Regions from separate parts of the Paenibacillus sp. MAH-35 genome, predicted to be linked through region 1. Evidence: riboswitches for the same ligand, from Rfam matches in the RefSeq annotation. Region 1 holds a riboswitch; each other region holds the start of a gene.
The links. A riboswitch is a leader RNA that binds a small molecule or an ion and turns the genes downstream of it on or off. The one in region 1 is predicted to bind cyclic di-GMP.
Positions count from the first base shown of each region.

Region 1 (3,261 bases):
ACTGCTGCCCGGATTGTAGACGGTGTCGATCACCGTACCGTTCTGATCGGTCAGGACGATTTTCGTCAAGATACTCCCGGCATTAACGACCGGAGGCGCATACACCGCGTTCGTCACTTGCCCGTACACGGAATTTTGAACGTTCCCTGAAGTACCGGCGCTCATCCAGGCGACCGTGCCTCCAAACATAGTTTGAAACAGCAGTAACCATGCAAGTACGAGTCCACTCATTCTTTTCTTTTTCATAAATTCCTTCGGTCTCCCTACACCCTGATTATGAATTTTGACTGTTCTGAACCTGCCTCTCGCGCGCAGGACGGCACGTCAGAACACGTGCCGACAAGGAGCCTTCGTGCCAACCACCTCCGCTTGTCTCGATTGGCGCACGATCCGGCCTAGGTTTCCTGCATTATAACGCTGCCGGCTATACAATTTCTGAACAAACTGGAAAAAGCCTTGGACATGTCGTCCAAAGCCGGTTTCCGATTGATTTTATTTTTTAATAATATTTGGCTGCCGCATACCGGGTAGCGTCCTTGGTCATCTCGAACGTTTTGCCGTTCTCTTTCCAGCCCGCGTCGACGGTCGTGTCTATGGTTGTCCATGCCCCGTCGTAATAAACTTCATTCCAAGCATGATACACATCAACGTAATCCGTCGTCCCCATTACCAGTTTGGCGGGAATATCGACGCTCCGCAGCATCGCGGCGAACAGCGCCGCATAGCCGTAACATATATCCTTTTCCAGCGCGACCGTACGGTCGATATCCGGTATATAATCTGCAGGCACATTGGCGGCCAGCGTTTCGTCGTAACGGATCGTACCGGTCACATATTCGTAAATCGCCCGAACTTTCTCCATATCGGTTGCCGCCGTTTTTGTCAATTCCTTCGCAATGGCTGCCGCCCGGCTTGTCTCGCTCCAGTTGACGTTTTGCACCGGATTCAAGTAGACGTTCGCGTCATTGTCCATATCCAGCGTGACTGCGGCTTCCCGCACCACTTTATATTTGCTGCCGCTCACTTGCTCCAGCAGGGTGACCGTATAGTCGCCGTTGCCCATTTGCAGCGGGAACGTCTCTTCCCATTTGCCCGGAGTGAGCAGGTAGGTGTACTTGTCTGGTCCTTTCGTTACCATAACTTTCGTCTTGACGTCATCTCTGACGTCGTATCGAACCCCGATCGTCCCTCTGTCCACATGGTCCAGGTTTAGCCAATCCTCGGCAGTCGCGGCAAACGCGGCCGGCGCAGGGATCAAAAACGCGATCAACATCGTGATGGCAAGCAACAGGTTACGCATGTTGCAAACTCCTTTCGGCGGCCAGGCTGCCATTTGACGGTGTCAAGAAGGCCCTATAGCTTTGCGTCCTTGCCTTTCGGCAAGTTTGCTATTATCGTATTTGAGTTTGATAGACTGGGAACGGGAGGTTGTCTGGCAAAAAAAGCACAAAAAAAAGCGTAATCGTTCGGTAACTGGCTGCCATCTGACCGCGCGGGGTCAGGAAGGCCCTGTAGCTTTGCGTCCTTGCCTTTCGACAAGTTTGCCGTTATCGTGAAAAGCTTTCTTCCTGCTCCTATCATACCAAAATTATCAATTCCTATCAACCATAATTTGCTATTCGGTTCATAGGTCCGTCTGTGGGCGCAAACGGGTTCGGAAGGATCATCGCAAGCCGGGACAAGCTACGTTTTTTGGGATCACACCGCTGTTTCATCTGCCTCAAAACGTGTCCGTTCCAGGCCCGCGTTCGTGCCGTTGTACTACTCAACCGGCGACTTCCACACCCGACCCGCCCATTCAAAAATCGAATCCAGCACCTGCTCGTCCTCTTCCCGTGGGAATACGTGCCCCCGCCCCTGGTAGACGTGCAGCGCATACGGCTTGCCTGCCGCTTCCAAGGCCACCGCCAACCGGTGCGCGTGCTCCACGCCGACATGCTCGTCCTCCGAACCGTGAACGATCAAGACCGGCGACTTGATGCTGTCCGCCCAGCATACCGGCGACCGCTGCCTGTACGCCTCTTCGTCTTTGCGGGGGTGCCCCACGACCCTTTTCAGCATACGCCTCAAATCCACCCGCTCCTCATACGTAAGCAGCAGGTCGCTGACGCCTCCCCAGACGACGACGGGGCCGACGCCTTCACACTCTTTGGCCGCCAGCAGCGCCATCATCGCCCCCCGGGAGAAACCAATCAACAAAACGGGCAAGTCGTTCCGCGTTTGCGGCAGATCTCTTAAGAGACGTATGGCGTTATACAAATCGAACCGGTCTTCTCCCGCGAAGTCTTCACGCCCCTCTCCCCCGTCGTTTCCTCTATAGAAAGGAGCAAATACGGAATATCCGCGCCGGGCCAGCGTCACGATCCGGGCAATGCGCACCATCCCCACGCTGCGGATGCCTCCCCTGCAGTAGACGAGCGGGGGCAGGGCCTCACGGGACTCCGGTGCGGCCCAGTATCCTTTTACTTTCAAACCTTGACTTACGTATGTAATCTTCCACAATTGAACGCCCGGTTCGGGGTCGGCCAGCCTTTCCCGCTCCAGCACGGTCCCATCCGGCACCTCTCTCGACTCCATCGCCGCAACCTCTTCCGGTGTGTATGATGCTCCCCATCATACCGAAACAAACCGGCCATTTCAAATTCGCAGCCCGTATACGCAAAGCCAAGTTCGGCTTTGACAGCTTTTGGAGGTTTCGGTAGACTGAAGTAAAACGAGCCGAAGGAAGGGCTGTTCCTCTTATGAATCCCGTATTTGATCAAGAATTTGAAGCGCTTGTCGAGAAATTTGCCGAGTTGCTGACCGGCAGCTCCAATCCGGAAACTGTAGAGAAGGTTAGAAAATGGGCTGTTTACAATCATATCCATAAATCGATGCCTGCACTGACCAACCATTGGAACCAGAACCATCCCGAAGCGAAGCGGGAAGTGCGCCTGCTGTTCGAGGAGATCCGCAGCTTGAACGAAGCATTGAGAGCCCAGCGCAGTGCCGACACCGCCACTCCTCCTCCCGCCGGAGAATAATCCGGTTAAGAAAAGCATCTATTTGAAGCCATGACGTGCCGCCGATGAATAGGATCTAAACACGGCTCAAAACCTGCTCCGCAATGTATGCCTTTTGTGTGTGCAGCAGTTTTTCGGCGAGCCGAGAGTGCTCGGTATCGCTGGGAACCGTATGCGTGCTGGTTCTGTAAAAGGATAAGGGTCTTTTGCTCTATTTCCAGTCTATTCGAAAAACAGTGGCGAATAGAGGCGGTTTGTA
Region 1 covers NZ_JBYUPU010000017.1:95,683-98,943, reverse strand. The annotation lists gene AC3Y2E_RS18980 (collagen binding domain-containing protein) at 1-246, opposite strand, end outside; gene AC3Y2E_RS18975 (transglutaminase-like domain-containing protein) at 500-1,300, opposite strand; cyclic di-GMP riboswitch class I at 1,314-1,400, opposite strand; cyclic di-GMP riboswitch class I at 1,466-1,556, opposite strand; gene AC3Y2E_RS18970 (alpha/beta hydrolase family protein) at 1,762-2,577, opposite strand; gene AC3Y2E_RS18965 (YusU family protein) at 2,742-3,023, shown strand.

Region 2 (3,261 bases), on a different contig from region 1:
GCTTGAGTTGATGGCCATCCTCTCAGCGTGTATGCTGTACAGAGAGGATCGTATAAAGGAGATCGGAGTTATGGATATTCGCATCGTATCGCTTAATGTCGGAAAACCGCAGTCGTTCATCTACAAAGGCGCCGCAGTAGAAACGGGGATCTTCAAGCAGCCGGCGGAGCAAGGTCCGGTCCTGCTGACCGCAACCAATTTTGCAGGCGACGGCCAGGCCGATCTCGTCCACCACGGGGGGCCGGACAAAGCCGTATGCGTCTATCCGTTCGAGCATTATGCTTACTGGGAGCGCGAGTTGAACCGGACTATGCATTACGGGGCGTTCGGGGAAAATTTGACGGTGCTCGGCATGACAGAGGACCGGGTGTGCATCGGCGATATTTACGCCTCGGGAGAGGTACGGCTTCAAGTGACGCAGCCGAGGCAGCCGTGTCACAAGCTGGCCAAAAAATACGATATCCCGGACCTCGCGCTGCGGGTGCAGCATACGGGCTACACCGGCTTTTATTGCCGCGTGCTGACGCCGGGACTGTTCGACCGGAACGCCCCTCTGACCTTGGAGCGCCGGCACCCGCTCGGCATAACCGTTCAATACGCCAACACGATCAAACATCACGACAAGATCAACCTGGACGGCATTGCCGCCCTGCTGGCAGTAGAGGAGCTGTCGGGCAACTGGCGGGCCTCCTTCGAGAAACGAATCGCAGGAACCGAACCGTCCGAGGGCGAGCGGTTAAACGGGAAGCCGTAACCCTCGGCTCTGCATCCTCGTTCTTGCGAGCAGACCGCGTTTTGTCTTCGCTGAAACGACATATGTGCGGGTTAGTTAAATGGCAAACTGGCTAACTAGTTAACTAATTAACTAATTAACTAATGAGCTAACTAACCAACTCTAACCAACCAAATAGGAGCCTTTAGTACCCTATTTTCGGCCTTTTCAAATAACTAACACGAATAGAGGCGGTCTGCACCCCTTATTTCAACCAACTGGTCGCGTCTGCACCCTTTTCGCCGATTTTAACAGCTCCTAATCGCTCTTATTCCGTGTCCAGGCCAGTTTTCGGACAAAATAAAGCATACAAACGAGACTGTCGATTCATTGTGTAGAAGTGTTAGCAAGACCGTTCCAAGTGAAAAGTTACCTTCTTCTGCTCAAACAGGTTGTCCGGAATCCCTTGATTGAATAAGGATTGTAAGGTAGGGGATTCCAGACAAAACTCGCCAGAAGGTAATCTTTTCCCTTTCCACTTGGTTGTCCACAATGAATCGACAGCCTCACAAACCGCTCTTATTCGGTTCTGTCCCCGCTTGGAGCTGGACAACAGGCTAAAGCTAAACGGCCGCCCACGATAGGCGACTTTGCAGTACTGCCGCACTTGGAGCACTTGTGGCACTTGCGGCACTTGCGGCACTTGCTGACTCGACAAGCAGATGGCCCCATCCCCGTTTTAGTACGGTGGAAACTTTGATCTACCCAAAAAAGACCGGCAAGGCTCAACCTTCATCCGAAGGCTGGACTTTGCCGGTCTTTCCATATTTCCTCTATTAGCAAGCACAAGGCTTGAACGTATGATCTTTGATCGTCCGGACTACTTTAATCGACGTAACGGAAGTAGCCAGCGGCTGTCTTGGCTTGAAGGTGAGATTCAAGAAATCGGTAAGCTCCACTTCATGACCGGAATTTTTGAACGCTTCGACGAAATCGCCGACAGTCGGTTTTTTGCCGAGCTCGCAATAGATGTCGATCTGCTTGCTCACTTTGCCAAATTTGTCAAAATACTCCACCGTCGAGTAATATCTTTCCTTCAACATACAGTTCCTCCTAAGAAGTGTAGTCTACCGAATGTTGATGGAGCAGCTTCGCCTCCAACCATTTTCGGCAACCCGGCCGCCTTAGAGAATCCTCCTTAGGCCCGTCGGCTTTGCGTCCCGGACTTTCGTCCGGTTTGCCTTTATCGTCCTGCTCAGAAACGCGCTTTCATACCCGTATTACCTTCTACTATACAATATTACGGGACATTTTTCTAGACGAAATCTTCCAAGTCAAGATGAAATTCGAGCACTCGTTTTGCTGCTTTAGCACTATTCACTTTGTGTTGGTTCTTGTCGAATAAAAAGTATACCCGGATGCCGAGATGGCGGAAGGGAAATCCATATATAGGGGGAACGAGCATGTCTACTCATTGGAGCCGGAGCATCATTGCCAAGCTGAGCTTTTTCGCCGCGCTGTGCGCACTGCTGATGACGGCCGGACAAGCCGCAATTTCTTATTTGCAGCAAAAGGATCAGTATTATAACGAGCTCAAACAGTACCAGCAGATGGTGCACAAGTCTGTCGAGCAGCATGCCGGAAAGTTCGCTTCGCTCAAAGACTTTATCAAGACCAACAAAAAAGCCGATCTGGCACAGCCGGGCATTGCCCTTATTCAACCTTATATGGACCTGTACACCGGATCGGGCGGCGTGGCCAATACGTATCTGCTCTATCCCGGAACGATCGAATCCGGGGGCAAAACCGCGATGACGATCATGCTCGCGAACAAATCGCTTGCCGATTCCGGCTTCCAGCCTTCCACTCCGTACGAGCTGCCTCCGGCATTTACGAAAGCGATCCGGGCGGCGGAGAGCGGCGAGATCGGGGTATCCGACGTATTTTCCGACGATTATGGGACATGGGTCAGTATTTTGAGTGCGATACGCGATGAGAATGGCGGCGTTACGGCCATTTTGGGTATTGATTTCGATTATGCGAACGTACAGCATCAGCTGGACGCCAAGCTGAGAACCAGCTTGCTGGTCGGCCTCCTCACCGGGACGATCGCCGTGGCAATGATGATCGCCGTCATCGTATGGATCATCAGGCCGGTTCGCGAACTGACCCGGATTACTCAGAAAGTGGCCGGCGGGGATCTGACCGAATCGGTCTCGATCCGGCGCAAGGACGAGATCGGCGAGCTGTCCGCCTACTTCGGCGTCATGATCGGCAATATCCGCGAGATGATCGGGCGCATCCGCGAGACGTCGGACGTCGTCGCCGAGAACGCCGAGACGCTGCACGGAGGATCGGAGCAGACATCGGAAGCTGCCCGCCACGTCGCCATGTCGATCGAGCAGGTAGCGGCCGGTACCGAGCGGCAGTTGACGAGCTCGGAGGAAAGCGCCAAAGCGATGGAGGAGATGGCGCAGGGTGTCCAGCGGATCGCGGAGTCGGCGGTAACCGCAGCCGATTCGTCCAATCAGGCGTACTTGCTCGCCGAA
Region 2 covers NZ_JBYUPU010000050.1:20,999-24,259, forward strand. The annotation lists gene AC3Y2E_RS30630 (MOSC domain-containing protein) at 71-754, shown strand; gene AC3Y2E_RS30635 (hypothetical protein) at 1,549-1,815, opposite strand; cyclic di-GMP riboswitch class I at 1,879-1,964, opposite strand; gene AC3Y2E_RS30640 (methyl-accepting chemotaxis protein) at 2,176-3,261, shown strand, end outside.
Region 2: another riboswitch for cyclic di-GMP. It lies ahead of AC3Y2E_RS30635 (hypothetical protein); the one in region 1 lies ahead of AC3Y2E_RS18975 (transglutaminase-like domain-containing protein).

Region 3 (3,261 bases), on a different contig from region 1:
AGGATACTGGTACAAGCATCTTCAGAAAATGCGGAAGACGTACGAGGCGAAGCGGAGGACGTTTTTCGATGCGGTCTCTTTGTATTTCGGCAGTTCGGCGGAGGCGGAATCCAAAGACGCCGGACTGCATGCTTTTTTCACGGTCAAGAGCGGGCGCAGCGAATCCGAGCTGATCGAACGGGCTCTCGCCAAAGGAGTGCAAGTGTACGGTACGTCACGGTACTGGACACGGCGGACAGAAGCGTATCCGACGCTGCTGCTGGGCTATGGGGCGTTAAGCGGCCCGGACATCCGCACCGGCATCCGGCTGCTTGCTGAAGCGTGGCTTGAAGCCGATATCCGGTGAGGGGGCGCTTTTTTCTCTTTTCTTATTTTTCATCACCCATTGCTCACGCTTGTCCTATTCAATATGTTCATTCTGTCCCTTCCGCCGGCCGATGGTTCTGTTTACTATGGAGCATAGATTCTTTCATAAGGTGGCTGAGGACATGAACTTTATTTTTGACTTGGACGGTACGATTTGCTTTAAAGGGCAGAAGATCTCAAGCGGAATTGCAGACTTGCTGGTCGAGCTGGAGCAAGCCGGCCATGTTGTCGGTTTTGCTTCCGCCCGTCCTTGCCGGGATATGCTTCCCGTCTTGGATGAACGGTTGAGAAACCGGCTTCTGATCGGAGCCAACGGGGCGATGACTTATTTCGGGGGCGAGCTTCAAGCCTCGGTTCCGATCCCTGCCGGACTTGCGAAGGAACTGCTGCATCTTTTACAAGAGTTCGATGCCGAATATCTAATCGACGACAGATGGAATTACGCCTGCCGCATGGCGGATTCGCATCCCTTCCTCCGCTTTGTAGACCCGGACAAGCTCGCGGCCCGCATCGAATTGGACCAGATCGAATCGTATATGAAAATCGTAGTGCTGTCCGGCTCCGATTTCGGCGAGTTATCCCGGAGATTGGAGCGGATGGACGTAACGATCCACCACCATTCGACAGAAGGAATACTCGATCTGACCTACAAGGGCGTAAACAAAATGTCGGCTCTGGAGTTGTCGGGTATTCCCGGCGGTCCGTTCGTCTGCTTCGGAAACGACATGAACGATCTGCCGCTGTTCGAGAAGGCCCATCATTCGGTGGCGATCGGGGATTACGAGCCTTTACTGCGAATCGCGAAGGAACGAATCCCGGCAGACGAGCATACGGAATGCAGCATCATCCGTAAGCTTCGCGAGCTGGGCGAACGATATGCATGACTTTCGGATCAAAACGTCTGGCTTCAACCTGTCTCCTTATGGAAGGGACAGGTTTTTTCATGCCAAAAGTCGCATTTCCGTATGGCCAGGGAGGCGGGAAATTGGGAGTTATGCTTTTTTCGCAAACAGGTCTGCCCGGGCTCGCGCGGGGAACGTTTACAAATCTTCCAAGTCGTTTTACAATATTTAACTTGTATGCAGGAGACGATCATGCTACAAATAAGGAATATAGTGCCAAACGAATTCCAGAGATTAACTGAAATGATTCAAATGTAACAACGGAGTATCCTATATAGTGGGAAAACGACAAATTTCACCATAAGAAACATCAAAAACTTCATCGAAAAATGACGATGAATGGCGTTTTCTGCCATGGAAATGTTTAAAAACACTTGAAATAATTATTATATAAGTTATTATAGTACGTAAGACTCAGTATATGGATGTTTCATAACAGAAAAAGGCACACTGTCCGAAAGGGCAGGCCGCAAAGCTACAGGGGCTACCCCTTCCGTCCCGCACGGAAGGCATGCCAGCCAGTTGCCTGTCACCAACGGCCAGTGGAGTCTATGGAGGTGACAATTACTTTGTCGCCTTTTTTTGTGTGCGCAGAAAGGGGGAGATGCGATAAACCCGGCATAAGGCTCGACATTTACGGCCATTATCCACTAAGCAATATACCAATGGAGGGTAGAGTATATGACGAAAGGCTTTCGAAAAAAAATAGCTCTTATTACGCTCATATTCACCTTATGTTTCAGCAGCATCGCCGCGGCGGCGCAATCGACAGGCCGTCCGACCACGATGGGGACGAACGGCATGGTAACTACCCAGCATTATCTGGCTTCCGCAGCGGCGCTCAAAGTGCTCCAGGACGGCGGTAATGCGGTTGATGCGGCGATCGCGGCGGCGGCTGTTTTGTCGGTCGTATATCCGCACTACGTCAGCATCGGCGGAGACGCGTTCTGGATGGTTTACAATGCGGAAACGAAAGAGCTGAAAGCATTAAACGCGAGCGGCCGCTCCGGGGAAAATGTCACGATCGATTTCTACAAAAACCTCGGCTACAGCCAAATCCCAAGCCGCGGCTACTTGTCGGCCAACACCGTGCCCGGCGCCGTATCGGGCTGGGAAGAAGCATACAAATACGCCAAAACGTCGATGAAAAACAGCTTGCCGTGGGATCGACTGCTGGAGCCGGCAATCCAGTATGCAGGCAAAGGCTTCCCGGTTACACCGAACCAGGAGCTCTGGACGATTATCGATACCGATACGACGCAGCCGGAGATCAAAAATCTGCAGCGGTTCGAGACGTTCCGCAACACCTTTTTGAAGCCGAACGGCGACGTGTACAAAGCCGGAGATTTGTTCGTTCAGAAAGATTTGGCCCATACGCTCGAGCAGATTGCCAAAAAAGGAGCCGACGGGTTCTATAAAGGCGAAGTGGCCGAGAAAATTGTCGCGGACATTCAGAAGCACGGCGGCGTAATGACGAAAAAAGATTATGCCGACCACAAGGCGAACTGGGTAGACCCGATCTCGGCGAACTACCGCGGCTATACGGCTTACAATTTCCCGCCGAACACGCAGGGCATGGCATCCTTGTCGATCCTGAACATTTTGAACAACTTCGATCTGAAAAACGACGTGGAAGAAGGCAGTGCCGATTACTATCACTTGATTGTCGAAGCGACGAAGCACGCCTTTGCCGATCGGGACAAGTGGTTGACGGACCCGGAATTCGCCGATATTCCGGTGGATGAGATTTTGTCGAAAGAACGTGGAATCGAGCTTGCTTCCCGGATCGACATGACGCAAGTATCGAATAACTTGAAGCCGCTCGATCCGAAGGGCGATACGGTCTGGCTGGGGATCGTGGACAAAGACGGAAACGCTGTATCGATGATTCAGAGCCACTACTTTGACTACGGCTCGGGCGTCGTAGCCGACGGTACGGGCGTATTGCTGCAAAACCGCGGCAGCTTCTTCTCCCTGGACCCGGATCATATCA
Region 3 covers NZ_JBYUPU010000007.1:205,564-208,824, reverse strand. The annotation lists gene pdxR (MocR-like pyridoxine biosynthesis transcription factor PdxR) at 1-346, shown strand, start outside; gene AC3Y2E_RS10320 (HAD-IIB family hydrolase) at 489-1,250, shown strand; cyclic di-GMP riboswitch class I at 1,703-1,798, shown strand; gene ggt (gamma-glutamyltransferase) at 2,055-3,261, shown strand, end outside.
Region 3: another riboswitch for cyclic di-GMP. It lies ahead of ggt (gamma-glutamyltransferase); the one in region 1 lies ahead of AC3Y2E_RS18975 (transglutaminase-like domain-containing protein).